Regions from separate parts of the Lentzea sp. NPDC036955 genome, predicted to be linked through region 3. Evidence: riboswitches for the same ligand, from Rfam matches in the RefSeq annotation. Region 3 holds a riboswitch; each other region holds the start of a gene.

Region 1 (7,147 bases), on a different contig from region 3:
TGACGCTGAAGATCGACGACCCGAAGGCGCTGCGCAAGACGATCGACCCGACCGTCGCGACGACGCAGCTCGACACGCCGCGCCAGTTCCTCGCGGACGCCTCCGGTCGCGTGACCCTCACGCCGACCGCCGGTGCCGTGGTGCCGCTGCGCGTGTCCGTCTACGCCGCGCCCAAGCCGGTGGCCGACATCAGCACCTTCCCGTCGCTGCGGTTCCGCGGCGGCGACAAGCAGGCCGTGCTCAACCTGAACGGCCGCGGCGTCGACCAGGGCACCGGCTCGCAGGCGTACCGCTCGCTGGTCAGCGTCCTGGAGCTGCAGGCGTCCTCGCCGAAGCTGCGCGACTGCCGCCGCAACGTCACCGAGAACTGCGCGCTCAACGAGACCGCCAAGGGCGGCGACCTGCGCTACGTCGGCGCGGCCTCCACGGCCCCGCTCGCCAAGGCCCAGGGCAGGCCGGAGGAGGCGCTGCTCGCGTTCGGTGTCGCGACGTGGGGCAACTGGTACAACCTCGGCGTCAACACCGTGCCGTTCATCGACATCGACACCACCGGTGACGGGGTCGCGGACTTCGAGACGTTCGCGACGCGCCTGACCGACACCGACCTGCTGGTCGCGACCACCGTCGACCTCAAGACGGGCCTGGAGGTCGACATCCAGGCGGTCAACAACCAGTGGGGCGACGTCGACACGAACACCGCCGACACCAACGTCGCGGTCCTGCCGGTGCTGCTCACCGCACTCGGCATCGACCCGGCGAAGGACACCTCGCGGATCTCGTACACCGCCGGCACCACGGGCTACTACGTGGCGCCGGGCAACGCGAACGGCCTGATCGACGTCATCGACCGCCCGCTGTCCTTCGACCCGCTCAAGCCGGGTCTGTGGGTGCAGGGCGGCGGTGACGCGGCGCTGTCGTACCTCGCGAAGCCGGGCACCGCGCTCGTGGTGAACCGGGACGCGAAGGCCCTGGAGCTCGACAAGTCCGAGGGCCTGCTGGTGCTCAACCACCACAACGCCACCGGCGACCGCGCCTCTGTCGTCACCGTCCGAGGCGCCGTCCGCTCCTAGCCCCTTCTCCTCCGACCTTTTCTGAAGTCCACGCGGGGACCTTTCGTGCTCTCAGAGAGTACGAAAGGTCCCCGCGTGCGTTCCGGGGGAAGCGGGGTTACTGCGTGGAACTGCCGGGCGTCACCCCTTGACGCGACCCTGTTCCTGCGATCGAGTGACACTCGAAAGTGCGGAATGGGCCGTGTGGGTGTCCCGCAGTACGGGAGATAACACCCCGATGGGGTGTCCGGCATGCGGCGAGCGGCCGTGGTGCCGGTAACCTTTCGCGGAGGAAAGTAGTCCCACCAATTGGGGACTGACACCTGGGAGGTGTGTGGATGCGGCTCGCAGTGATCCCAGGAGACGGGATCGGGCCCGAGGTCATCGCTGAGGCCCTGAAGGTCCTCAACGAGGTCGTTCCGGCGGCCGAGATCACTCGCTACGACCTCGGCGCGGCGCGCTGGCACGCCACGGGAGAGTTGTTGCCCGAGTCGGTGCTCGGTGAGCTCCGCCAGCACGACGCGATCCTGCTCGGAGCGGTAGGCGATCCGTCGGTGCCGAGCGGAATCCTGGAGCGCGGCCTGCTGCTGCGCCTCAGGTTCGAGCTCGACCACCACGTGAACCTCCGCCCCGCCCGTCTCTACCCCGGCGTCCGCAGCCCGCTCGCGGACCCGCCGGAGATCGACATGGTGGTGGTCCGCGAGGGCACCGAGGGCCCGTACGCGGGCAACGGTGGCCTGCTGCGCAAGGACACCCCGCACGAGATCGCCACGGAGGTGTCGCTCAACACGTCGTTCGGCGTGGAGCGCGTGGTCAGGGACGCCTTCGCGCGCGCCTCGGCCCGTCCGCGGCGGCACCTGACGCTGGTGCACAAGACGAACGTCCTCACGCACGCCGGCTCGCTGTGGTCGCGCGTGGTCGAGGAGGTCTCGTTGCAGCACCCGGACGTGACGGTGGCGTACCAGCACGTGGACGCGGCCACGATCCACCTGGTCACCGACCCCGCCCGGTACGACGTGATCGTGACGGACAACCTGTTCGGCGACATCCTGACCGACCTCGCCGCCGCCGTCACGGGCGGCATCGGCCTGGCCGCGTCGGGCAACATGGACGTGACGCGGCGCAACCCGTCGATGTTCGAGCCGGTCCACGGTTCGGCACCGGACATCGCGGGCCAGGGCATCGCCGACCCGACGGCCGCCGTGCTGTCGGTCGCGCTGCTGCTCGACCACCTCGGCGAGCACGAGGCGTCGCGCCGGATCGAGGCGTCCGTGGCGTTCGACCTGGCGACCCGCGACCACCAGTCGCCGGGCGCGACGTACGCGATCGGCGACCGCCTGGCCGCCCTCGTGTCCTCGAACGTCCGCACGGGCTGACCGTTGTAGTGCACGCGGGGAGCTTTCGTACTCTTGTAGAGCACGAAAGGTCCCCGCGTGACTTTCACAGCTGGGCGGTGGACTCGCGCCAGGCGCGCTCCTTCTGGATCCACTCGTTGTCCTGCGGGAACTCGTCGATCGTCGGCACGCGGCGGATCTCGGTCTTGAACCCGGGCCCGGCCATCGGCATCCGCTTCGCCCACTCGACCGCCTCCTGCAGCGAGGACACGTTGAGCAGGTAGAAGCCGCCGAACAGCTCCTTGGTCTCGCCGTACGGGCCGTCCGTCACGATCGCCGGTTCGGCGGAGAAGTCGACGACGACGCCCTCGGACGGGTCGGCGAGGCCCTCGGCGGCGAGCAGCACCCCGGCCCGGATCAGCTCGTCGTTGAACGCGCCCACGACCTCCAGCATCTTGTCGAAGTCGAGCTCGCCCATGTTCGCGTAGGCCTCGTCGGTGGCGCGCATGATCAGCATGTACTTCACGGTGGTCTCCCTGCGTTGTGCCCTGCTCGCTGACGTCCACAGGTCGAACGGGCACCCCGCCGGATCGACATCACAGCGGAGAAATTTTCGAACTTCCTGTTTGCGCAGGTAGGGTCACCCGAAGTCGTGCGTGGGGGAAGACCGGTCGAAGTCCGGCGCTGACCCGCAACGGTAGGTCCCCGGCCAGGGGACGAGCCCGAATGCCCGCACACGGCAGACATAGGACTCCAACTCCTGCCGTGGACTGCGGGAAGGGCACATGTGATCGGGAAGATCAGCGCGCTCGTCGGCGTGCTCGTCGTCAGCATCGTGGCGGGCGTCGCGCTCGGCCCCGTCTCCGTCCCCTTCGGCGTGACCGCCGACCTGCTGTGGCAGGCGGTCACCGGCGGCACCGTGCCCGCCCACCTCGCCGGGCAGTACCACATCGTCTGGAACATCCGGCTGCCGCGCGTGCTGCTCGCCGCCGTCGTGGGCGCGGGGCTGAGCGCGGTCGGCGTCGCGATCCAGGCGATGGTCCGCAACGCGCTGGCCGACCCGTACGTGCTCGGCATCTCCTCGGGGGCGAGCGTGGGTGCCACGGCGGTCGCGACGATGGGGGTGCTGTCCGGGCTCGGCGTGTACGCGCTGTCGACGGGGGCGTTCCTCACCGGGCTCGGTGCCACCGCGCTCGTCTACCTCACCGCGCGGTCGAGCGGGGCGCTCACGCCGTTGCGGCTCGTGCTGACCGGCACCGCGCTCGCCTACGGGTTCTCGGCCGTGGCGATGCTGCTGGTGTTCCAGGCACCGCACGGGGAGGCGGCGCGGGCGGCGATGTTCTGGCTGCTCGGCAGCCTCGGCGGGGCGGACTGGAGGTCGTTGCCGGTCGCCACGGTCGTGACCGCGCTGGGCATCGCCTACCTGATGACCAAGGCGCGGCCGTTGAACGCGCTGGCGATGGGCGATGAGACCGCGACCACGCTCGGGGTGAGGGTCAACCGGTTCCGCACGCACCTCTTCGTCGTCACCGCGGCCATGACCGGGGTGCTGGTGGCGGTCAGCGGGGCCGTCGGGTTCGTCGGGCTGATGCTGCCGCACCTCACGCGCATGGTCGTGGGCGCCGACCACCGCAAGGTGCTGGCCCTGGCACCGCTGGCGGGTGCGAGCTTCCTGGTGTGGGTGGACGTCGCCGCGCGGATGCTCGCCGCACCCGAGGAGCTGCCGCTCGGCGTCATCACGGCCGCGCTGGGTGTGCCGTGCTTCATCTTCCTGATGCGCCGCAGGGCGTACGTCTTCGGAGGCCGCTGATGCGCGTCGAGGTGCACGACGTCACCGTGCGGAACATCATCTCCGGCATCACGCTGCACGCCTGCGACGAGGTGGTCGGCATCGTCGGGCCGAACGGCAGCGGCAAGTCGACGACGTTGCGCTGCGTCTACCGGGCGCTGCGACCGGACGCCGGCGCGGTCCTGCTCGACGGCGAGAACGTCCACAGGCGACAGGGCCTCGCCCGCGACCTCTCCGCGCTGACCCAGGAGTCGCAGGTCGAGTTCGACTTCACCGTCACCGAGGTCGTGGAGATGGGCCGGCTGCCGCACGACCGCGACCCCGTGCGCGACGCCGCTGTCGTCGCCGATGCTCTGGCCACAGTGGACGTCGGGCACCTCGCCGCCCGCAGCTTCCTCAGCCTTTCCGGCGGGGAGCGCCAGCGGGTGCTGATCGCCCGCGCCATCGCCCAGCAACCCCGCGTGCTCGTGCTCGACGAGCCGACCAACCACCTCGACATCCGCCACCAGCTCGACGTCCTCGCGCTCGCGCGGGGACTCGGCGTCACCGTCCTGACCGTGCTGCACGACCTCAACCTCGCCGCGTCGTACTGCGACCGCCTCTACGTCCTCGACGAGGGCCGGGTGGTCGCCTCCGGCACCCCGGCGGAGGTCCTCGTGCCCGAGCTCGTCGCCAAGGTCTTCCACGTCACCGCACACGTGGTCGCCCACCCCACGACAGGAGTCCCCCAGCTCCTGTTCGACCAGGAGGTCACCCCGTGAGAACCGCACTCGTCACCGCCGCCCTGCTGCTCGTCTCCGGGTGCGGCGCCACGGTCGCGCAGGACACCTCCGCGACCGAACCCGTCACCGTCACCAACTGCGGGCAGCAGGTGACCTACGACAAGATTCCGTCCAAAGTGGTCACCAACGACACCGGCATCACCGAGCTGATGTTCGCGCTGGGCCTCAGGGACCACATGGCCGGCTACGTCGTCAACGGCATCGACACCGTCGACGTGCGGACCTCGCCGTGGAAGGCCGACTTCGACAGCGGCAAGCACCTGTCCGACAAGATCTCCAAGGAGGTCGTGCAGGGCGCGAACGCCGACCTCGTGTTCGCCGGCTGGAACTACGGCTTCAGCGAGAGCACCGGCTTCACCCCGGACGCGTTGCGGCAGCTCGGGATCGCCACCTACCAGCTCACCGAGGCGTGTCGCAACGGCGTGGGCAAGCAGCGCGGCATCATGCCCGCCCTCGACGCGCTCTACACGGACCTGCGCAACCTCGGGAAGATCTTCCGGGTCGAGGCCAGGGCCGAGGAGCTGGTCAAGGGCTACCAGCAGCAGATCGAGAACGCCGGCAGGCTGATGGCCGGCAAGCCGCGGCCCAAGGTGTTCCTCTACGACAGCGGCCAGGACCAGCCGTTCACCTCCGGCAGGAACGCGGCCCCGCAGGACGTCATCTCCAAGGCCGGCGGCGACAACGTCTTCGGCGACCTCAACGACAGCTGGACCACGGTCAACTGGGAGGCCGTCGTGCAGCGCGACCCCGACGTCGTGCTCATCGTGGACTACGCCGACGGCGAGGCGAACACCCCGCAGGAGAAGCAGCGGTTCCTGGAGGGCTACGCACCGCTGCAGAACTCGCCGGCCGTGCGGAACAAGCGGTTCTACGCGCTGCCGTACGCCGCACTGGTCGAGTCGCCGCGCAACCCGGCCTCCATCGAGGCCTTCGCGCGGTACCTGTCCCAGGCGTGAACCCGTGACCAGATAGTGGGAGATTTCCTCCCGTCACTTGGTACGTCGTGCTGAGCTGTGGCAGCATCCCGGTCATGGCTCAGCACACCGCCATCATTATCGACGAGCGCGTCGGGTAGTCGCCGCCCCTGGCACCCGACGCGCAGACCTCTCGCATCCGCGGGGGGTCTTTTTGTTTGTCCTGGACAGGAGATGACCCGCGATGGCCGGCCCCGCCGACGAGTTCCACGTCTACGACACGACGTTGCGCGACGGCGCACAACGCGAGGGCATTTCGTACTCCGTCACGGACAAGCTCGCGGTCGCGCGGCTGCTGGACGGGCTCGGCGTCGGGTTCATCGAGGGCGGCTGGCCCGGCGCTCTGCCCAAGGACACGGAGTTCTTCGCCCGCGCGGCGGCGGGGGACCTGGAGCTCAAGCACGCCGAGCTGGTCGCGTTCGGCGCGACCCGCAGGGCCGGTGTGCGTGTGGAGGAAGACCCGCAGGTCAAGGCGTTGCTCGACTCCCAGGCACCGGTCGTCACGCTCGTGGCGAAGTCGGACCTGCGGCACATCGAGCGCGCGCTGCGCACCGACGCCGAGGAGAACCTGCGGATGGTGCGCGACACCGTCCGGTTCCTCAAGGACAACGGCCGGCGCGTCTTCCTCGACGCCGAGCACTTCTTCGACGGCTACGCCTTCTCCCCGGACACCGCGCTGCGCGTGCTGGAGTCCGCTGTGGAGGGTGGCGCCGACGTCGTCGTGCTGTGCGACACGAACGGCGGCCAGCTGCCGCTCGGCCTCGCCGAGACGGTCGCCGACGTCATCGCGAAGACCGGCTTCCGGGTGGGGATCCACTGCCAGGACGACACGTCCTGCGCCGTGGCGAACACCCTCGCCGCCGTCCAGGCAGGCGCGACGCACGTCCAGTGCACCGCCAACGGTTATGGCGAGCGAGCAGGCAACGCGGACCTGTTCGCCGTCGTGGGAAACCTCGTGACCAAGCTCGGCCTGGAGGTGCTCCCGACCGGGGCGCTGGCCGAGCTCACCCGTGTCTCCCATGCGTTGGCCGAGATCGCGAACATCGCACCCGACACCCACCAGGCCTACGTCGGGTCGTCAGCATTCGCCCACAAGGCGGGTCTGCACGCGAGCGCGATCAAGGTGGACCCGGAGCTGTACAACCACATCGATCCGGACACCGTCGGCAACGACATGCGGGTGCTGGTCACCGAGATGGCCGGTCGGGCGAGCCTCGAA
Region 2 (7,147 bases), 170 kb from region 3:
CCGCGACGGGCAGGCTCACGAACGCGACCATGCTGCCGAACCGGTGGATGCTGCCGCTGAGCTGGTTGGTGCCCATCGCCCAGTTCGTCTTCGGGAACACGACCACGAGCAGCAGGCCGAACGACCACAGCAGCAACGCGACCGAGCCCGCCGACCGCCACCGGGTCAGTCCTTTGTGGACCAGCGCGGTGAGGATGCCGGCCGAGCCCGCGACCAGCAGCAGCACGGCCACGTCGAACACCGGGCGGTAGTCGCCCAGGGCGTACTCGCTGATCGTGCGGTGCAGAGCGCCGACGGTCAGGTCGAGCAGGCCCACCATGGCGACGGTCGCGACGACCGCGAGCGAACCGCCGGTGGCGGCGAGGCGAGGAATCAGCACAAACCGGTCAACGAGCGGGTGAACCCCTGGGGTTCCTGGGTTCAGGAAGCCGACAGGATGCTCTCAGGCGCCGGACAGGTTCCCGGCCGGGAGCACGAGCCCGGTTCGGCGGCGCGTCGCCCCACCCCGGGGACTCAGCGCAGCGCCTGCGCGGCTTCGGCCACCACCGCCTCGGCCACGGCGGTGAGTGCGGGCGAGTCGAGCTTCCACTGCTGCCAGTACAGCGGGACGCTGACCGTGCGGCCGGGAGCGAGGTCGACCAGGCCGTCGAGCACCTGCTGCGGCGGCACCATGCCCCAGCCCAGGCCGGTGGCGACGGCGCGCACGTAGACCTCGGACGACGGGACGTGGTGGCGGTGCTCGGACGCGCCGCGGCCCCGCGTCAGGGTGCGGACGAAGCGGTCCTGGAGGTCGTCGTTGCGGTCGAACACCACGACCGGGGCGTCCGGCAGCCACGACTTCAACGGCCCGGCCGCATGCCGGTTCACGAAGGACTCGGCGGCCATCGCGGCGTAGCGGATGTGGCCGAGCTTGCGCACCGAGCAGCCGGCGACGGGTTCGCGCGACGACGTCACCGCCGCCATCACCGCTCCCTGCCGCAGCAACGCCGTCGTGTGGTCCTGGTCCTCGCGGTGCAGGTCGAACGAGATCCGCAGCTCGGGCGGCACGCGGTGCAGCGCGGGCAGGAACCAGGTGGCGAGCGAGTCGGCGTTCACCGCGATCGGCACCCGCACGACCGCGTCCTCGCCGAGCGCCGCCCCGAGGTCCTGGTCGAGCGCCAGCAGTTGCCGACCGTAGCGGACGATCACCTCACCGGACGGCGTGAGCCGCACCGGGCGGGCGCGGACCAGCAGGACCCGGCCCGTGCGCTGTTCGAGCGCCTTGATGCGTTGCGAGACAGCGGAAGGCGTGACGTGCAACGCGGTGGCGGCGGCGTCGAACGTGCCGCTGTCCACCACCGCGAGCAGCGTGCGCACCAGGTCGAGGTCCATCACGAGCGCTAATGGTACGTAAGAATCTTCAGCTGGCCTCATCAAGAACGCGTCAATAGCGTGGACCGCGTGACAGACCTGCTGCTCGGCTTCGGCACCATGATGACCCTGATCGTCGCGATCGGCGCCCAGAACGCTTTCGTGCTGCGCCAAGGACTTCGCCGCGAGGCGGTGGCGAAGGTGGTCGCCGTGTGCGCCGTGTCGGACGCGGTCCTGGTCGCCGTGGGCGTCGCCGGGTTCGGCGCGATCGTCACCCGGTGGCCGCAGGCGGTCACCGTCGCCGCGGTCGTGGGCGGGCTCTTCCTGCTGGGGTACGGGTTCCTGGCCGCGCGGCGCGCACTGCGCCCGCAGGCCCTGCACGCCGACACCGGCGCCCGGCACCGGCCCGTGCTCACCGCGATCGCGCTGACGTGGCTCAACCCGCACGTCTACCTCGACACCGTGCTGCTGCTCGGGTCGATCGCCGCCGGCCGCTGGCTCTTCGGCGTCGGCGCGGTGACGGCGAGCATCACCTGGTTCGCCGCGCTCGGGTTCGGCGCCCGGCTGCTCAGCCCGCTGTTCGCGAAGCCGCGCGCGTGGCGCGTGCTGGACGGCGTGATCGCCGCCGTGATGATCAGCCTCGGGGTCGCGCTGATCGCCGGGACGTGACCAGCGCGGCGACCGCGCAGCCGGCCAGCACGCCGCTCGTCACCGGCGCCGCGGCTCCCGCGAACAGCGACGCGGAGGCGAGCCCCGCACTGAGCAGAGCACCGTAGAAGACCCGCGGCCGAACCTCACCCACGCCGACCACCCTACCCAGGGGACACGCATGTTGGGTGGTGATCAAGGACCCACCACCACATGTAGTATCTGCCGCACTGGTGGTTCACCGGCCCGGACAACGGGCCGGTGAGGCAAGAGGGAACCCGGTGCGAGTCCGGGACTGCCCCGCAGCGGTGAGTGGGAACGAAAGCCGTCAACGAAGCACTGGGTCGCGAGACCTGGGAAGCGACGGCCGGTAGGCGCGAGTTCGACGCCCACGAGTCCGAAGACCTGCCACCGGGGTGCGCGCAAGCCTGCGCGCACGACACGGTGCCCCGAGGGAGGGCAGCTGTGTGCACCGGTGAACGGTGCGCGCATGCGCTTTTCCTCCTGGGCCCAGCTCGCGAGGAGAGAGCGTGCCCGACCGCCTTTCAGTGGTCATCGAGGAAGCCTGTGCCGATCTTCCGAACGCATCGGCCGAGGCGGTGCTGACCGAGACCAAGCGGAACCTGTACCACGGCATCACCGACGCCGAGCTCGCCCTGGCGCCGATCATGGCCGCCCGCGCGATGGTCGAGCAGGACCCGGACTACTCCTGCGTCAGCGCCCGCCTGCTGCTGGACCGGCTGCGCACCGAGGCGTGCGGCGTCCCGCTGTCGCACGCCGAGATGACCGAGCGCTACCCGTCGTACTTCGCCTCGTTCGTGCGGCACGGCGTCGACTGCGGCCAGCTCGACCCCCGGCTGACCTCGTTCGACCTGGCCCGCCTGGGATCGGCGCTGGACCCGTCCCGTGACCTCCGGTTCCAGTTCCTGGGCCTGCAAACCCTGTACGACCGCTACTTCCTGCACCGCGACGGCCGCCGCTACGAGCTGCCGCAGGCGTTCTTCATGCGCGTGGCCATGGGCCTCGCCCTGGAGGAGGACGACCCCGACGCCCGCGCGGTCGAGTTCTACGAGCTGCTGTCGTCGTTCGACTTCATGTGCTCGACACCGACGCTGTTCAACTCCGGGACGACCCGGCCGCAGCTGTCGTCGTGCTTCCTGACCACCGTGGCCGACGACCTCGGCGGCATCTTCCACGGCATCAGCAACAACGCGCTGCTCTCGAAGTTCGCGGGCGGCCTGGGCAACGACTGGACGCCGGTGCGCGGCATCGGCGCGCACATCAGGGGCACCAACGGCACGTCGCAGGGCGTGGTGCCGTTCCTGAAGATCGCGAACGACACGGCCGTGGCCGTGAACCAGTGCTTCGCACCGGACACCGGCGTCCACACCGCCGACGGCGTCAAGGCGATCAGGGACGTCGTGGCCGGCGACCTCGTGCTCGGGGTGAGCGGCACCTACCGCGAGGTCACCGACGTCATGCTCTACGACCAGGTCGACCCGATGGTCGAGGTGGAGGTCGAGCACTCCGCCGCACCCCTCAGGGTCACCGCCGGACACCCGTTGTACGCCGTCAGGGGCGTGCCGCTCGGCCAGGAGAACGCGCGGACGCTCAAGCAGCTCGCCGGCGACGAGGTGCGGCCGGAGTGGGTGGACGCCGGTCGGCTGGAGAAGGGTGACCTCGTCGCCAGGGTGGTTCCGCGGGAGGTCGTGCCCGTCGCCGGTTTCAGCGAGGACGATGCTCGTCTGTACGGCGTCCTGCTCGGTGGCGGGCACCTGTCGGAGGACGGGGTGCGGTGGGGTGTCTCCGGGAAACCCGGGCTGGACGCGCACCTGGACTTCGTCCGCGAGCACCTGTCGGCGCGCGGTGTCCCCTTCCGGGAGAACGGCCGCGACGACACCCGCGTGTGGATCCACTGGGCCTCCGAACCCGAGGTGGGTGCCTCCGCGTTCCCGTTCACGCCTGAGGACCTCTACGACGACGACCGCCGGAAGCGGATCGCCCGCAGGTTCTCCCACCTGCCGCACGCCCAGACCCGGAAGCTCCTGCAAGGCCTGCTGGAGTCGAGCGGCGGTGCCTCCCGCGGCGTCGAGGTCCACTTCACCACGACGTCGCGGTCGCTCGCCGCGGGTGCCCGCTACCAGCTGCTGCGCCTCGGCATCCCCTCTGCCGGCGAGGACCTCGACGTCGGGGTTCCCGCCGTCGAGGGCATCGCCGAACTCGCCGGCTGCCGCCCGACCACCGAGCCAGACTGGGTCGAGCACCGGGGCATGGTGTTCTCGCGCGTCCGCGACGTGCGGGAGACCGAGGTGGTCCCCGAGGTGTTCGACCTCGAGGTCGAGACCGACGAGTCCTACCTGACCACGGCCGGCCTCGCCCACAACGGCGGGAAGCGCAAGGGCGCGGTCTGCGCCTACCTCGAAACCTGGCACATCGACGTCGAGGAGTTCCTCGACCTGCGCAAGAACACCGGCGACGAACGCCGCCGCACCCACGACATGAACACCGCGAACTGGGTGCCGGACGAGTTCCTGCGCCGGGTCCGCACGGGCGGCACGTGGACGCTGTTCTCCCCCGACGAGGTGCCGGACCTGCACGACGCGTTCGGCGCCGAGTTCGCCGAGAAGTACCGCGCCTACGAGGCCAAGGCCGACGATGGCGGGATCAAGGTCTTCCGCCGGGTCCAGGCCGTGGACCTGTGGCGGCGCATGCTCACGATGCTGTTCGAGACCGGCCACCCGTGGATCACGTTCAAGGACCCGTGCAACCTGCGGTCACCGCAGCAGCACAGCGGCGTGGTGCACTCGTCGAACCTGTGCACCGAGATCACCCTGAACACCGCGGTCGACGAGGTGGCGGTGTGCAACCTGGGATCGGTCAACCTCGCCCGGCACGTCACCGAGGACGGCATCGACCACGCCCGGCTCCGCAAGACGGTGCGCACGGCCGTGCGGATGCTCGACAACGTGATCGACGTGAACTACTACACGATCCCGGAAGCCAGGGACTCCAACCTGCGGCACCGGCCGGTCGGTCTCGGGCTGATGGGGTTCCAGGACGCGCTGTTCACGCTCGGCACGCCGATGGCGTCGCAGGAGGCCGTGGAGTTCGCGGACCGCAGCATGGAGGAGATCAGCTACTACGCCATCGAGGCGTCCGCCGACCTGGCCCGGGAACGCGGCGCGTACCGGTCGTTCGACGGGTCGCTGTGGTCGCGGGGCGTCCTGCCGATCGACTCGGTCGAGATCCTCGCGCGGCACCGCGCCGCGGACGAGCTGGAGCAGGACCGCGGGTCCACGATGGACTGGGCCGCACTGCGGGCCAAGGTGCGGCAGGGCATGCGGAACTCGAACGTCATGGCCATCGCGCCGACCGCGACCATCGCGAACATCGCCGGCGTGAACCAGTCGATCGAGCCGCTGTACCGCAACCTCTACGTGAAGTCGAACATGTCCGGCGACTTCACCGTCGTCAACCCCCACCTGGTGCGGGCGCTCAAGCAGCGCGGGCTGTGGGACGAGCAGATGGTCTCCGACCTCAAGCTGCACGACGGCAGCCTCGGCGCGATCGACCGGGTGCCGCCCTACCTGAAGGCCCTGTACGCCACGGCGTTCGAGGTCGACAGCGCCTGGCTGGTCGAGGCGGGCTCGCGCCGGCAGAAGTGGATCGACCAGGCGCAGTCGCTCAACCTCTACCTGGCCGCGCCGAGCGGCCGCAAGCTCGACGAGCTCTACCGGCTGGCGTGGCTGCGCGGGCTCAAGACCACGTACTACCTGCGGACGCAGAGCGCGACGCACGTGGAGAAGTCCACGTTGCAGGGCACCGACGGCAAGCTCAACGCCGTCTCCCCCGTCGCCTGCTCCACCACCGACACCGACTGCGAGGCCTGCCAGTGACCGACCACATCATCGACGCCGGTGCCGCGCGGGTCGGCGTGGACGACAAGGCGATGATCAACTGCCGTGCGGACGTCAACCAGCTGCTGCCGCTCAAGTACCACTGGGCGTGGGAGAAGTACCTGGCCGGCTGCAACAACGCGTGGATGCCGACCGAGGTGTCCATGCAGGCCGACATCGGCCTGTGGAAGTCGAAGGACGGCCTCACCGCGGACGAGCGCCTGATGATCAAGCGCAACCTCGGCTTCTTCGCCACGTCGGAGTCGTTGGTGGCCAACAACATCGTGCTCGCCGTGTACCGGCACCTGACCAACCCCGAGTGCCGGCAGTACCTGCTGCGCCAGGCGTTCGAGGAGGCCGTGCACACCCACACGTTCCAGTACGTCTGCACCTCGCTCGGCCTCGACGAGGGCGAGCTGTTCAACATGTACCGGGAGATCCCGTCCATCACGGACAAGGCCGCGTGGGCGTTGCAGTTCACCCGGCACCTGGAGGACCCGGGGTTCCGCACCGGCACACCCGACCGCGACCGGGCGTTCCTCAAGGACCTCGTCGCGTTCTACGTGGTGTTCGAGGGCATGTGGTTCTACACCGGGTTCGCGCAGATCCTGTCCCTGGGGCGGCGCAACAAGATGGTCGGCGTCGCCGAGCAGTACCAGTACATCCTGCGCGACGAGTCGATCCACCTGAACTTCGGCATCGACGCGATCAACCAGATCAAGCTCGAGAACCCGCACCTGTGGGACGACGCGTTCCAGGCGGAGGTGCGCACCATGCTCGCGGAGGGCTGCGAGCTGGAGATCGCCTACGGCCGCGACACCATGCCGAACGGCATCCTCGGGCTGAACTCCGAGCTGTGCGAGCAGTACATGCGGTTCATCACGAACCGCCGCTGCGCACAGCTCGGGCTCGAGCCCGTGTGGGAGCCGGCGGAGAACCCGTTCCCGTGGATGTCGGAGATGATGGACCTCAAGAAGGAGAAGAACTTCTTCGAGACCCGCGTCATCGAGTACCAGAACGGCGGCTCACTGCAGTGGTGACAGCACCACGGCCTTAGGCAGCCCGGCCCGGTCCGCCACCGGCCACGCGAGCGGATCGGGCCCGAGCTCCACGAGCTCGGCGACCTGCAGGCGGGACCACGGCGACACCGGCCGGGTCCCGTCCAGGACGCTCGAGGCGTACACGCTCCACGGCACGCGCTCGGTCGAGTCGACCTCGTCGGGGTTCGGCACCGGCTCGGCGTCGGACAGCAC
Region 3 (7,147 bases):
CGCGGTGGCGCTGGACCTGGTCCACGACCGCCGCCGCGAGGGCTACGACCCGCTGCAGAAGCTGATGGAGCTGTTCGAGGGCGTCACCACCAAGTCGAACTCCGCGTCGCGCGCCGAGGAGCTGGCCGCGCTGCCGTTGTTCGAACGGCTGGAACGCCGGATCGTCGACGGCGAGCGCAACGGCCTGGAAGCGGACCTGGACCTCGCACTGGACGAACGCCCGGCGTTGCAGATCATCAACGACACGCTGCTGGCGGGCATGAAAACCGTCGGCGAGCTGTTCGGCTCCGGCCAGATGCAGCTGCCGTTCGTGCTGCAGTCCGCCGAGGTCATGAAGACCGCCGTCGCGCACCTCGAACCGCACATGGAACGGTCCGACGACGGCGGCAAGGGCCGCATCGTGCTCGCCACGGTCAAGGGCGACGTGCACGACATCGGCAAGAACCTCGTCGACATCATCCTGTCCAACAACGGCTACGAGGTCGTGAACATCGGCATCAAGCAACCGATCAACGCCATCCTGGAGGCCGCGCAGCAGCACCGCGCGGACGCGATCGGCATGTCCGGCCTGCTGGTCAAGTCGACCGTGGTCATGAAGGAGAACCTGGAGGAGATGAACTCCAGGGGCGTCGCGGCCCGCTGGCCGGTGCTGCTCGGCGGCGCCGCCCTGACCCGGGCCTACGTCGAGAACGACCTGACCGAGATGTACCTGGGCGACGTCCGCTACGCCCGCGACGCGTTCGAGGGCCTGCGCCTGATGGACGCGATCATGGCGGCGAAACGCGGAGAGACCCCTCTGGTCGACCCGGAGGCCCAGGCGAAGGCCGCCGAGCGCAAGGCCCGCCGCGAACGTGCGCTGCGCATCGCCGCGGCCCGCAAAGCCGCGCCAGGAGAGGAAGAAGCGGGAACCGGTCGTTCCGACGTGGCCACCGACAACCCGGTGCCGGTGCCGCCGTTCTGGGGCAGCCGCGTGGTGAAGGGCATTCCCGTCGCGGACTACAGCGCGCTGCTGGACGAGCGCGCGACGTTCATGGGCCAGTGGGGCCTCAAGGGCACGCGCGGCGGCGGCCCGACCTACGAGGAGCTCGTCGAGACCGAGGGCAGGCCACGGCTGCGGTACTGGATGGAACGCCTTGCGACAGAAGGTGTTCTTGCCCACGCCGCGGTCGTCTACGGCTACTTCCCGTGCGTGTCCGAGGGCAACGACCTGGTCATCCTGACCGAGCCCTCCCCGGACGCGCCGGAGCGCTTCCGGTTCCGCTTTCCGCGCCAGAAGAGGGATCGGCGCCTCTGCCTGGCCGACTTCTGGCGCGCCCGCTCGTCGGGTGAGGTCGACGTCATCGCGTTCCACCTCGTGACGATGGGCCAGCCGATCGCCGACTACGCCAACGAGCTGTTCGGCAAGAACGCGTATCGTGAGTACCTGGAGGTCCACGGACTGGGGGTCCAGCTCACCGAAGCGCTGGCCGAGTACTGGCACAAGCGCGTGCGCGAGGAGCTCGTGTGGCCGGCGGGCGGGTCAGTGGCCCAGGAAGACCCCGCCGCCGTCGAGGAGTACTTCAAGCTCGGCTACCGCGGCGCGCGGTACTCGTTCGGCTACGGCGCCTGCCCCGAGATGGAAGACCGCCGGCGCGTCGTCGACCTGCTCGACCCGGCCCGCATCGGCGTCACGCTGTCCGAGGAACTCCAGCTCCACCCGGAACAGTCCACCGACGCCTTCGTGGCGCACCACCCGGAGGCGAAGTACTTCAATGTCTGACCCGCAAGCTGTCCTGTGGGACATGGACGGCACGCTGCTGGACTCCGAGAAGCTGTGGGACATCCCGCTCTACGAGTACGCCGAGAAGCTCGGCGGGGTCCTGTCGGTGGAGACCCGCGAACGCATGGTCGGCAGCAACGTCCCCACGACGATGCGCCTGCTGTTCGCCGACGTCGGCATCGAACCGACCGACGCCGACATGGCCGACGGCGCCGCGTGGATCTCCCGCCGCACCGAGGAGGTCTTCCGCACCGGTCTGCCGTGGCGTCCGGGCGCTGCCGAGGCGCTGCGCGCGGTGCGGTCGTCCGGCGTGCCGATGGCGCTGGTGACCTCCACCGAACGGTCGCTGACCGAGGTCGCGCTCGACACCATCGGCCGCGACCTGTTCGACGTGACGGTGTGCGGCGACGAGGTGGACGGTCTGAACAAGCCGCTGCCGGAGCCGTACCTGAAGGCGGCGCGGTTGCTCGGCGTGGACGCGGCCGGGTGCGTGGCGGTCGAGGACTCGCCGACCGGTGTCGCCTCTGCGGTGGCGGCCGGGTGCACCGTGCTGGTCGTGCCGTGTGACGTCGAGGTGCCGGCGGGGGAGCGGCGGGTGTTCCGCGACTCCCTCGTCGGCGTCGACCTCGAAGTGCTGAAGGCGCTGCAGGTCAGGTGATCAGGCCAAGATCGTCGAACGGCACCAGAACGCAGTTGCTGAGCTGACGCACCAGGGCGGAGGCCACCATCCAGGGGATGTCCGGGTCGTCGAAGTACCGAGTTGCATCCTGCACCACCGCAGGACCACGCGCGCCGGGCCGGTGCAGCACACCTCTCACCCCGACGACGGGGAACTCGGTTGATCGGACTGCGACAGCGCCGCGTCGCAGTGCCGGGCAAAGCCGCAGGGAGAGCGTGACGCACGATCGGCACACGGGCGGCTCGTTGCACCCCATGCCCTCCGGCCAGTGCGGCCAGTCGTTGCGGTAGTCGCGCAACAGCCACAGCACGCCGTCGTCCGTGCGGTCCGCTGGTCCCGCGCAGACCTGGCACAGCAACCGCCGCATGGCTCGTCGCTGCCTGAGCGGGTGCACCCGGCCGAACTCAGGGCGTCCCACCTCGTGGCGAATCGGGCTGCGGAGCCACAACACACCGCGGGTGTCCCGATCAGTCAGGACTTCGTCCGCGTAGCCGATGCCGTGGCCTGGACGCACCACCAACTCGTAGGGCAGATCCTGCTCTGCGCTCCAAGCGGTGATGTAAGGGGCGTTGATCATCCGGGCAACCTTACTGCAATATCCGAAATGTACCTAGCTGATCCTATGACTAGGGTCTATGACAGCGGTACGCGCAGGACCCAGCCGAGGAGCGTGAGTGATGACGACCGTGCGCTCGTGGACGAGCGTCTCGATGCCGTACGTGAGCGGTCAACCCGGTGACGCTTGGGCTGCCGAGGCGCAGGTGCACGGCGGTGAGGGGACCCAAAAGCTGCTGGGCGTCGAGGAAGTGCCCGCCACCGCCGCGGTCGCCGCCATGCTCGACCTGGAACGAGGTGATCCGGTGGTGGTCAGGCGGCGCCTGATGTTGTTCGACGGCCAGCCGGTCGAACTCGTCGACTCGCACTACCCCGTGGTCATCGCTCGCGGCACCCGCCTCGCCGAGCCGCGCAAGATCCCCGGTGGCGCGGTGGCCTTCCTCGCCGGGCTCGGTCATCCCCCGAAGCGGGTGCGCGAGGACGTCAGCGCTCGTCTGGCCACAGTGGACGAGCGGACCGCGTTGCGACTCGAGGGCCCGTCTTGCGTTCTGCTGCTCGCGCGTTCGCTGCTGACCGAGGAGGATCGGCCCGTCGAGGCCACCGTGATGACGATGGTGTCCGATGGGCGGCGGCTGCGTTATGAGCTGACGCCATGACCGTCCAGACGAAGTTCCGAGGAGCAGGCATTGCCCCGCGCACGTGACGTCCGGCCCCGGCACGAGCAGATCGCGGCGGAGCTGCGCGACCTCATCATGCGCGGAGAGCTGCCGCCGGGTGCGCAGCTGCCGTCGACCGCACAGCTCGTCGCACAGCACGGTGCGGCCAACGCGACCATCCAGCACGCGCTGAAGGCGTTGAAGGACGAGGGTCTTCTCGACAGCCGCGCCGGCAAGGGCGTGTACGTCCGCGACCGGGAACCGCTGGTGGTCGACGCCGCTGCCTACATCGAGCCCGGGGCAGGCCGGTTCCGCTACGAGCTGCTCGCCGTCGACACGGTCGTCCCTCCGGCCGACGTGGCCGAGGGCTTGGGCCTCGGCCCCGGAGTGCCGGCGGTCGTCCGCACCCGGATCCTCAGCCACCAGGACCAGCCGGTGGAGCTGTCAGCGTCGTACTACCCGGTGGACATCGCCGGTGACACCGCCCTGGCCAGACCTGCGAAGATCCGCGGCGGTGCACCTCGGGCGCTCGCTGACCTCGGCTTCGTCCAGCGGTCGTTCGTCGACCGGATCTCAGCGCGCCCACCGACCGTTGCGGAAGCCGAGGCGCTCGACCTGCCCGGCGGGACGCCGGTCATCCGGCAGCTGCGGGTCGTCTACAGCGACCACGATCGCCCGGTGGAGGCGTCTGTGCTGATCAAGAGTTCGCACCGCTACGAGCTGCGCTACCACCAGGCCCTGTAGACCCGGGGCGGTCGCCGCGACGACCGCCCCGGACCATCAGGAAACCGCGACGGGTGCCTTCGCCCGGCGTGTCGCCGGATCGACCAGCAGGCCGAACACCACGCCGAGACCGACGTGGAGCGTGGCCAGCTGGGCGAGTGAGCTGAGGCGGAACTGCCACAGCACGGCCACCGGCATGTCCGCCGGGATCGTGTCCGGCGGCGCGGGGAACGCCACCAGCACCACCGCCACCGCCGCCACGACCGCGAGCAGCACCGCGGTCACGCGGACCGGGTGCGGCTGCGCGGCCAGTGCCGAGGCGAGCCAGCTCGCTCCCCAGACGATCGCCAGACCGGCCACCACCACGCCCAGGTACAGCGCGGTGCGGTAGTTCACCGTGTCCGGGTCGCCCACCGCGGGCGGGTTCGCCGGGTACTTCAGCCACGGCAGCAGCGCCACCGCACCGAACACGGCGACTCCGAACGCGGTGCTGCGGGTGAACGGCGTGCGGTCGGCGAACCAGCGCTTCGACAGCGCGTAGGCCGTGGCGAACACCAGGCCGACGGCGATGCCGACGATCACCACGCCGAGCATGCCGCCCGCGATCTGGACGCCGCGGCTGACCAGCCCCTCCTCGCCGTGCGAGTGGGAGTGGCCGTCACCGGCGGGGGCGCGGGCCTCCTCGACGGCCAGTGCGGCGCGGATGGGGATCTCGGTGACCAGGAGCTGCACGAGCGCGGAGGCGGTACCGGCGATGGCGCCGGCCGCGAGTCCGCGCAGTGCGATCGACCTGTACGTGGTCGTCATCTGCGTGATCAGCGGATCAGTGGCAGGGAACGCCGAGGGCGTGGCGGCCGTCGTGGAAGAACTCGTGCAGCAGCTCCGAGCTCGCACCGAGAGCGAGGCCGTTCTCCTGCAGGACCAGGTAGGTGACGATCAGGCCGAGCAGTGAGACGGCGAAGGCCCACTTGGGCACGCGGACGGCGGACAGGCTTGCTGCGGGGCTCGTCATGACGGGCTCCTCCATACCTCGTGGAAGGTGAAACTCCTTACGGCGCCGCAGCCGGTCTCCTGACTCCCGGATCAACGCTGCCCCCGCGTCTTCCCAGCCCCTCGCGGGACCAGTGACGTGCTCGGCGGGGATCGCTTCCCGGTCACAGTGGCGAGGACCGCGCCGGATTTCCACCGGCTTCCCGTCACTGCGGCGCGTGCACCGTAAGGTGAACGGCGGTTCACGCACAACCGGCCATAAGAGTTGTCGTCTTCATCACTTCACAAGAGGGCAGTCCCCGCACTTCCCACCTGCGGCAACGCGGTAGTAAAGGCAGCACGACCGGCGCAGGAACGCGACCTCGCCGGGCAGGGTGACGAATTCCCCGGCACCTTCGAACGGTGGCGCTGCCATGAGCCGGTTGCCGCGTTCCTCCGCTTCCTCCGCACTCAGCGCACCCGCTCGCACCACCATTTTCAGCGCGCCCGCGATGTTCGACATCGCGTTGCCCCACAGCAGACCGCGTGCCACGGGCACGACCGCGTGGACCGCCTCCACGACCGGTGCGAGCGCCTCCGCCGGGCGCGGGCCGAGCCGCGGGGTGTCGATGCGGACGCTCAGGCCGTTGCGGCGGTGGTGCTGCCACCACAGGTTCTCCGGGCGCACGTCGATCGGCAGGTCCGTCGCGGTGAGCGGGCTGAGCAGCCGCGCGGTGTAGCTGAGGAAGAACAGGCTGGCGGCGACGCGGGGCTCGGCGGCGTTGTAGCGGGCCGCGATCGCGTCGATGGTCTCCCTGAGGGCGGGGCCTTCGAGCAGTGCCGTCCCCGGCAGCCACGAGTCGTCCGGACGGCCCACGTCCAGCGCGAAGAACGGGTTGATGCCGCGCACCTGGCGCAGCGCTGCGAGGACTTCGGCGAACTCCGACACAGATTCACGCTACTGGGTGTCCATGCAGGACAGATCACGTCCACGGGCTGGAACAGAGGTGACCGCGGTGTGGACCACCCGTCCGGAGGTGGGAGGATGTGCCCCCGTGAAGACCTTCGACTCGCTGTTCGCCGAACTGACCGAACGAGCCCGCACCAAGCCGGAGGGTTCCGGCACCGTGGCTGCGCTTGAGGCCGGCGTCCATGCGCAGGGCAAGAAGGTCCTGGAGGAAGCGGGCGAGGTCTGGATCGCCGCCGAGTACGAGTCCGACGAGAAGCTCGCGGAAGAGATCTCGCAGCTGCTGTACCGCCTCCAGGTGATCATGCTGGGCCGCGGCCTGACCCTCGACGACGTCTACAAGTACCTCTGACGGAGAGCTGACCGATGCTGCGCGTAGCAGTCCCGAACAAGGGCGCGCTCGCCGAACGCGCCTCCGCGATGCTGACCGAGGCCGGTTACCGGCAGCGGCACGAGCCGCGCGACCTGACCGTGCTCGACCCGAACAACGAGGTCGAGTTCTTCTTCTTGCGTCCCAAGGACATCGCGATCTACGTGGCGTCCGGTGACCTCGACCTGGGCATCACCGGCCGCGACCTGGCCGCCGACTCGGGCGCCGATGACAACGGCTCCTCCGTCGAGGAGCTGCTGGCACTGGGCTTCGGCGGGTCCACCTTCCGCTACGCGGGCCCGCGGGGCACCGACTGGACGGTCGAGGACCTGGAGGGCAAGCGGCTCGCCACCGCCTACCCGAAGCTGGTCGGCCGCGACCTCAAGCGCCGCGGCATCAACGCCACGGTGATCCGCCTCGACGGCGCGGTCGAGATCTCCATCCAGCTCGGCGTGGCCGACCTGATCGC
Region 4 (7,147 bases), on a different contig from region 3:
CAGGCGCACCACGGGCGGGGCGACCGGGGCCTTGGCCAGGGTCGCGCCCACGTCCCCCAGCTCGCCGCCCGGCAGGAGCAGCGCGGAGTCGGCGTACTGGGCCACGCGTTCGAGGCGGTGTTCGGCGATCACGACGGTCATGCCGAGGTCGTGCACCAGGCGTTGCACGGCTGCCAGGACGTCCTCGGCGGCGCCGGGGTCGAGGGCGGAGGTGGGTTCGTCGAGCACCAGGACGCGCGGGTGAGCGGTGAGGGCGGCGCCGATGGCGACGCGTTGTTGCTGGCCGCCGCTCAGGGTCGCGAGTGGACGGTCGCGCAGGTCCGCGATGCCCAGCAGGTCCAGGGTTTCCTCCACCCGCTTGCGCATGACGTCGCCGGGCAGGCCGAGGGACTCCATGGAGTAGGCCAGCTCGTCCTCGACGTTGTCCGCCACGAAGCCCGCCTGCGGGTCCTGGCCGACGAAGCCGACCACGTCGGCGAGTTCGCGGGGTGGGTGGTGGGCGGTGTCGCGGCCGTCGACGAGGACGCGGCCCTCCAGGGTGCCGCCGCTGAAGTGCGGGACGAGGCCGTTGATCGCGCGCAGGAACGTCGACTTGCCCGCGCCGGTGCGGCCGACGACCAGGCAGAGCTCTCCCTCGGGGATCTCCGCGGACAGGCCAGCCAGCACCGGGGTGCCGGTGTAGGTGATGGTGACGTCCTCGAACCTGATCATCGTTCCCTCGCGATCCCCAGCGGTGCCAGCGCCACCAGCACGGCCAGCGCCGGTGCGAGCGGTAGTTCGGGTGCCTGCAGCGGGACCGTCGCCGGCGACAGCGCCGGGTCGGTCGAGAGCACCAGTGCCGCGGCGCTCGCCACGCCGCTCAGCGCCACGGCGACCGCGCGCGGGGTCCAGCGGTCGGGGCGGTAGCGGGTGCGCGGCACCCGGCGGGCGCCGACCAGCAGGCCCGCGACGGCCAGCAGCACGCCGAGCGCGAGCAGGGGCCAGCCGGAGTAGGCGTCGGCGAGCAGGCCGTACGTGCCGATGCAGAGGCCGAAGAGGCCCGCCAGGACCAGTGCGCCGGTCACCGCGCGGTCGCGGCGCGAGATGCCGGCGGTGCGGCCGTAGCCGCGCGAGTCCATGGAGGCGGCGAGGACGAGCGAGCGTTCCAGCGCGTCCTCCAGCACCGGCACCAGCATCGTGCGGATCGCGCGCACGCCGCGGGCCGTGTCGCCGCGCAACCGGCGGGCTCTGCGGACCGAACGCGCCGATGACACCAGTTGCGGCGCAACGGTCAGCGCCACCACCACGGCCACGCTCACCTCGTACAGCGCGGCGGGCAGGGAGCGCAGGAGGCGTTTCGGGTTGGCGAGGGCGTTCGCGGCGCCGACGCAGCTCAGGATCGTGGCGAGCAACAACCCCTGGTACAGCGCGAAGACCAGCCCCTCCGCGGTCACCGGTCCGCCGATGCGGATGCCCTGCGCCCAGTCCGGCAACGGGACCTGCGGCAGGGTGAACAACGTCGTCGGGCCCGCGATGCCGCCGAGGAACACGTGCAGCAGCACCCGCAGGCCGATGACCAGCAGACCGAACTTGAGGAACACACCATAGGTTTCCGCCCACGGCGTGTTCGCGCGGCACGTCACGACCACGACCCCCGCCACCGCCAGGACCAGGCCCAGCAGCAACGGGTTCGTGGTGCGGCTGGCGGCGGTGGCCAGGCCCAGGGCCCACAGCCACCACGCGCCGGAGTGGAGCCTCACGCCGCGGACCTCCGCCGAGCGCTCACTCTTCCGCGCTGCGCCGGCGACGGGCCACGAGCAGTCCCGCCATGACCAGCGCGCCGATCGCCAGCACGCCGAGCACCGTCCACAACGGACTACCCGGCTCCTGGTCCTGCTGCTGCGCCTTCTCCTCGACCGCGGCCGAGGTCACGGCGGCGGCCGTGCTCGAAGACGGCTCCGAAGCCGACGCCGAAGTCGTCGCGGCAGAGGACGAGGGCGGTGCAGTGGTGGACGGCTGCCCGGCAGGCGGGGTCACAGGGACCTGCGGTGGTGCGGGCGGTTGCTGGACCGGAGGCTGCTGGGCAGGGGGTTGCTGAGCGGGCGGCTGCTGGACCGGTGGCGGTGCAGGTGCGGGTGCGGCCGGCGGGGCGATCCCCGGCTGCTCCCCCGCGCCGAACGCCCATCCCTCGACGCTGCCGCGGGCCGGCACGTAGGTCGCCGCGCCCTGGTTGCTGTAGGACCACGAACCACCGGGTGGCGCGTGCCAGTACGACCAGTACGCGGTGGCGGGCGAGGTGGTGACGCACCTGTCGGTGTCGGTGCCCGGCCTGCCGTTGATGCGGCAGACGAACCCCTGCTGCCGTGACGCGTAGGCGTAGCTGAACCCGGCCGCCGCCAGCGCCGCCACCCCGGAACCCGGACTGCCCGCCGCGCACCCCTGCTGCACACCACCGCCGAGACCGCGGAAGTCGACGACGACGGTCACGCCGTCACAGCCCGCCGCCTGAGCCGGCACCGGGACCGCCGCGGCGATCACCAGTGCCAGCACGCAGAAGAACCTCGTCACGGGGTGGCGCCGGGGGCGGTGCCGGCACCGAACGCCCAGCCCTCGACGCTGCCGGGCGCCGGGTCGTAGCTGCCCGCACCCGCGGAGCTGTAGGCCCAGGAACCGCCGGGCGAGGCGTGCCAGTACGACCAGTAGGCGCTGGTCGTGGGCGCGGTGCACGGGTTCGGCAGCGCGTTGATCCGGCACACGAAACCGGCCTGGCGCGGCACGAACGAGTACGTGAAGCCCGCGCCGGTCAGCGCGGCGAGACCGGTGGCCGGGTCGCCGGGAGCGCAGCCGGTCTGGACGCCGCCGCCCAGCGCGGTGAAGTCCACCACGACCTTCACGCCCGCGCAGTCCGCGGCGGAGGCGGGTGCGACGACGAACGAGCTCGCGACCAGGGCGAGGACAGCGAGGATGCGGCGCATCACGCACCAACCTTCCGACGACGGGACACGAGGACGAGCACGGCGCCGGCGAGCAGCGCGGAGGAACCGAGCAGGGTCAGCGCGACGGCCTCCTCGGGGCCGGTCGCGGCGAGCCGCTGAGTGGCCGGGGGCGTCGGACCGGCCGGCGCGGGAGCGACCGGGGTGGCCGTCGACGAGGTGGTCACCGGAGCGGTCGTCGTCGGCGGCACGGTCGGCTGTGCGGTGGTCGACGGGGGCGTGGTGGTCGGCGGGGTCGCGCAGTCGACCGCGGGCACACCGGGCGTGGCACCGGCGAACGACACGTCGGCGAGGCCCTTGCGGGCCAGGCCGAGCATCGCCTGGGTGGTCGCGCGCACGGCGCCGTAGACCTCGAAACCCGTGCTGTCGTAGGCGATCGCGCCGCGAGCGGCCTCCGGTCCGGCACAGCCAACCTGCAACGACCGCAGGTACGCCACAGCCCGGTCCGCGGCCACCGTCCGGCCGCCCCCGACGAGCGCGCCGACCGCGAGGCCGGTGCTGTTGGCGTTCGAGCCCTGCAACGCCGACGGGAACCCGCCGTCCGCCTTCTGCTGCGCCACCAGCCAGTCCAGCGCCCGCGCGGACGCCGTCGGCTCCCCCGCCGCCTGCAACGCCTGCAGCACGATCGCCGTCGCGTCCACATCGGACTTGCAGACCGGCTGCCCGAACGAGATCGGGAACCCGCCGTCCGCGCACTGCGTGGACACCTGGAACGCGACCGGCTGCGCCACCGGCTGGTCGGCGCGGGTCAGCACGATGATCGCCAGCGCCTGCGTGAACGCGTTGGTCTGGTCGTAGTCGGGGTCGGTGCGGTCGCGGTAGCGGCCGGACTCCTCCCGCAGCGCCGCAAGGCGTTCGAGCAGGTCGGCACCGGCGAACGCGTGCGGGTCGGTGCCCAGCGCCTGCGCGACCAGCGCGAGCTTCACCAGGCCACCGACGTAGGACTCGGCCTCGCCGTCGCCCGCGAAGTACTGGAACTGCTCGGGTTCGGCGAGCCACGCCGCGGCCCGCACCGCCGTCGACCGGCCGACACCGGCGGCCGCGAGCCCGTAGACGCCGTCCGCGGTCAGGCCGTGGTCGACGAGGTCCGGCCCCTTCACCAGGTGGTCGCCACCGACGAACTGGCCGGCCAGCCACGTTCCCGCTGACGGCGGCTCAGCCGCCTGAGCGGCCGGTGTCACGACGAGCGCGGCCACTACCACTGCGGCCAGCGCGGATGTCCGGATCACTGCTCTTCCCCCTGCCCCGCTGTCCTCGACGGGTCGATGGAGCCACCGCGCGCCACGGGCATTCGGACTGTCACCGTTGCGGGTCAGCGCCGGAGTTCCACCGGCTTCCCCCGCGGCGTGCGGATGCTGTTGTCCACCCGATCGTGCGGGAGGGATCACCCCGAGTCAAATGGCTGTGAGCCGGGCCATCAGCGGCCGGGGAGCTGGAAGGAGCTCACGACCGCGGCGAACTCCTCGGTCGGCTGCCCGCCGTTGGCCTGGTTCTTCAGCGCCATGTCCTGGTTGGCCGTCACGTACGGGCGCAGCAGCTCCTCGTAGCGCTGGAACGCGGTCTCGCGGTTCACGCTCAGCTCGCCGGCCAGCACGTACGCACCGACGAGCGCCAAGCTCGTGCCCTGACCGGACAACGGCGAACCGCAGTAGCCGGCGTCGCCGAGCAGCACGACGCCGCCGCGCGACCAGGACGGCATCCGGACCTGCGCCATGGCGTCGAAGTGGAAGTCCGGCGCCTCCCACATGTGCTTGAGCGCGGTCTGCCACTCCCACCCGGCGTCGGCGAACTTCTCCGCCACCAGCCGCCGCTGGGCCTCGACGTCGCGGTGGTCGAAGTCCACCTCGCCGTAGAACCCCATGTAGACCCGGCACTCCGCGTTGGCGCGGGCGCTCATGACCCCGCCGCCGACGACCTCGCCCTGCTGGAACACCTGCCAGTGGTCGAGGCCCAGGAAGTTCGGCGCGGTGAACACGGCGAGGTTGGTGCCCAGGTGGCGGACGAACTGCGCCTCGGGACCGAACACGAGCCGCCGGACGTTCGAGTGCAGCCCGTCCGCGCCCACGACCACGTCGAAGTCCCGCGGGGCGGCCCGCTCGAACGTGACGCGGGTGCCGTCGATCGCGGTGATGGTGTCGTCGAAGAGGTACTCGACGCCCTCCACCGCGTCGAACAGCAGGCGGGCCAGGTCGTCGCGCATGACCTCGACGTCGGGACTGGCGAGGTCGCCACCGGTCAGCGTGTGCTCGGTGGAGCGGTGGAGCTCGGTGCCCTCCTCGTCGACCACGCTCATGCCGCGCATGCCCGTGGTCATGGACCGCAACCGGTCCCCCAGGCCCATCCGCTCCACCACGTCGAGCGCAGGACCGCGGACGTCGACGGCCTGGCCGCCGGGGCGCAGGCCGCGGTGGCGTTCGACGACGGTGACGTCGAAGCCGTGGTGGCGCAACCAGTAGGCCAGCGCCGGACCGCCGATGCTGGCGCCGGAGATGAGGACGTTCGTCATGGTGCTCCCCCTGTGGAGTGGCCGATGCGCACACCGTGGCGGGGTGCGCTGACCGGGGGCTGACCAACGGCTGTCAGTGGCTGACCGGGGCTGACCGGGGGCTCAGCCCGGCGTTCGGGAGGTGAGCCGGGCGGCCGCGGTGCCCAGACCGGTGGGACCGCGGTGGAAGACCGGGAGCCGGCCCACCGGCAGCGCGCCGGCCTCGTCGTACCGGCTGGTCTCCTCGTGCCAGTGGATGATCCCGGCGATCCAGTCCTTCAGCTCGTCGGCGTACCGCGTCAGGCCGGCCCGCGCACCGGCGTCCAGGGCCAGGTCGTCGAACATCTTCGGCAGGTCGGTCTCGACGGACCGCACGAACTGGCCGAGCCGGGCGTCCATCAGCGCGTAGGTCAGCTCGAAGGCACGGCTCTGCGGCACGCCGAGGAAGTTCTCGACGACGCGCACCATGTTGTGCACCTCGCCCTCGTGCTGGATCTCCTTGCGGTACGAGAAGACGTCGTTGAGCATCGTGCAGTAGTCCATGGCCGACCGCTCCATCGTCTGCACGACCCGCGTCTGCCACAGCTGCTCGGGAACGATCGCGGAGTGCGAGAAGCGGGACAGCGACGTCGTCAGCTCGGAGCCGAACGTGCTGCGCCGCATCTCCACGTAGTCCACGGGGTCCGGGATGCGGTTGTGGTGCATGTTGACCACCTCCCACACCCACGCGTCGAGCATGGCGTCGACGGTCTGGCGGAACGTGGCGCGGAAGGCCGGGTTCATCGGCGCCGCGGTCCGCTGCCAGAGCTCGGCCAGCGAGCGCTCCATCGCGTTGGCGGGCACCACGGTCTGCACGAGGTCGACCGGCATGCACGCCTTGAGGCGGGTGGTCTGCGTCTTCACGCCGAGCAGGTCGCGGGTCCGGCCGAACCACAGCGGGTAGGCGTCGTCGGCGTAGGTGCCCCAGGTGAGCCAGCAGCCGGACAGGTACAGCTCCTGCGCCGTGGCGTCCGGGTCGATGCCCGCCGAGCACAGCGGGAAGTCGAACCCGCGGACCTGGGCCTCGTCCCAGACGCCCTCACCGGTCATGCCCTGCTCGACCGCCCACGCGACCACCTGGTCGCGGGCCTGGTCCAGGTGCGGTGCCAGGGAGAGGGTGAACGGCACCTCGAACGCCGGCAGCGCGTACGGCTCGACGACCCTGGGCGTGCTGGAGAACTGCCGGAGCCGCTGCGGCAGGGTCTTGGCGAACGAGCCCAGGACGCCGAGCTGCGGCGGCGGACCGGAGTTCATGTACCGCGAGGACCGCAGGTGCCACTCGTGACCGCCCGCCTGCCAGTCCTGCAGGCCCTTCACGTAACCCAGGACGGCCGCGCGGCCGACGGGGTCGATGCCGTGCTCGTCGAGCAGGATCGGCACCTCGGTGAGCGCGGTGTGCTCGAACTGGTGCAGGCGCGAGGTCAGCAGGTCGTTGACGGCGTCCGCGGCGGCCTGGGTGGACAGGCCGAGGAACTTCTCGAACACCAGCACGCCGTTGGACAGCTCGCCCTCGTCGAGCACCTCGCGCTCGTAGGAGAACAGGTCGTTGCGCAGGTGCACGGCGTCGCTGAAGGTGTCGCGCAGCACGCCGATCGGCCGGGACAGCGCGATGCGCGCGGGCACCTCGAGGCCGACGGCGTGCTCGACGAGG

What was found. A riboswitch is a leader RNA that binds a small molecule or an ion and turns the genes downstream of it on or off. The one in region 3 is predicted to bind cobalamin.
Region 1: it holds a riboswitch for cobalamin, as region 3 does, so the genes downstream of both, ACZ7CF_RS26330 (FecCD family ABC transporter permease) here and ACZ7CF_RS01775 (CbtB domain-containing protein) in region 3, are expected to answer to the same signal.
Region 2: it holds a riboswitch for cobalamin, as region 3 does, so the genes downstream of both, ACZ7CF_RS02620 (ribonucleoside-diphosphate reductase subunit alpha) here and ACZ7CF_RS01775 (CbtB domain-containing protein) in region 3, are expected to answer to the same signal.
Region 4: it holds a riboswitch for cobalamin, as region 3 does, so the genes downstream of both, ACZ7CF_RS32445 (LPXTG cell wall anchor domain-containing protein) here and ACZ7CF_RS01775 (CbtB domain-containing protein) in region 3, are expected to answer to the same signal.

Annotation. Positions count from the first base shown of each region.
Region 1 is NZ_JBVJRC010000007.1:541,885-549,031, reverse strand. It holds gene ACZ7CF_RS26345 (S8 family serine peptidase) at 1-1,070, shown strand, start outside; gene ACZ7CF_RS26340 (3-isopropylmalate dehydrogenase) at 1,388-2,425, shown strand; gene ACZ7CF_RS26335 (YciI family protein) at 2,490-2,909, opposite strand; cobalamin riboswitch at 2,993-3,135, shown strand; gene ACZ7CF_RS26330 (FecCD family ABC transporter permease) at 3,171-4,193, shown strand; gene ACZ7CF_RS26325 (ABC transporter ATP-binding protein) at 4,193-4,933, shown strand; gene ACZ7CF_RS26320 (ABC transporter substrate-binding protein) at 4,930-5,910, shown strand; gene cimA (citramalate synthase) at 6,113-7,147, shown strand, end outside.
Region 2 is NZ_JBVJRC010000001.1:531,851-538,997, forward strand. It holds gene ACZ7CF_RS02600 (DUF998 domain-containing protein) at 1-379, opposite strand, end outside; gene ACZ7CF_RS02605 (LysR family transcriptional regulator ArgP) at 514-1,371, opposite strand; gene ACZ7CF_RS02610 (LysE/ArgO family amino acid transporter) at 1,471-2,019, shown strand; gene ACZ7CF_RS02615 (hypothetical protein) at 1,985-2,152, opposite strand; cobalamin riboswitch at 2,216-2,425, shown strand; gene ACZ7CF_RS02620 (ribonucleoside-diphosphate reductase subunit alpha) at 2,529-5,894, shown strand; gene ACZ7CF_RS02625 (ribonucleotide-diphosphate reductase subunit beta) at 5,948-6,934, shown strand; gene idi (isopentenyl-diphosphate Delta-isomerase) at 6,920-7,147, opposite strand, start outside.
Region 3 is NZ_JBVJRC010000001.1:361,605-368,751, reverse strand. It holds gene metH (methionine synthase) at 1-1,759, shown strand, start outside; gene ACZ7CF_RS01800 (HAD family hydrolase) at 1,752-2,417, shown strand; gene ACZ7CF_RS01795 (hypothetical protein) at 2,410-3,015, opposite strand; gene ACZ7CF_RS01790 (GntR family transcriptional regulator) at 3,116-3,649, shown strand; gene ACZ7CF_RS01785 (GntR family transcriptional regulator) at 3,680-4,393, shown strand; gene ACZ7CF_RS01780 (CbtA family protein) at 4,430-5,179, opposite strand; gene ACZ7CF_RS01775 (CbtB domain-containing protein) at 5,196-5,384, opposite strand; cobalamin riboswitch at 5,417-5,591, opposite strand; gene ACZ7CF_RS01770 ((2Fe-2S)-binding protein) at 5,640-6,290, opposite strand; gene ACZ7CF_RS01765 (phosphoribosyl-ATP diphosphatase) at 6,397-6,660, shown strand; gene hisG (ATP phosphoribosyltransferase) at 6,675-7,147, shown strand, end outside.
Region 4 is NZ_JBVJRC010000010.1:170,726-177,872, forward strand. It holds gene ACZ7CF_RS32425 (ABC transporter ATP-binding protein) at 1-711, opposite strand, end outside; gene ACZ7CF_RS32430 (CbiQ family ECF transporter T component) at 708-1,739, opposite strand; gene ACZ7CF_RS32435 (hypothetical protein) at 1,762-2,529, opposite strand; gene ACZ7CF_RS32440 (hypothetical protein) at 2,544-2,957, opposite strand; gene ACZ7CF_RS32445 (LPXTG cell wall anchor domain-containing protein) at 2,954-4,201, opposite strand; adenosylcobalamin-variant (AdoCbl-variant) riboswitch at 4,250-4,321, opposite strand; gene ACZ7CF_RS32450 (FAD-dependent monooxygenase) at 4,390-5,478, opposite strand; gene ACZ7CF_RS32455 (terpene synthase family protein) at 5,581-7,147, opposite strand, start outside.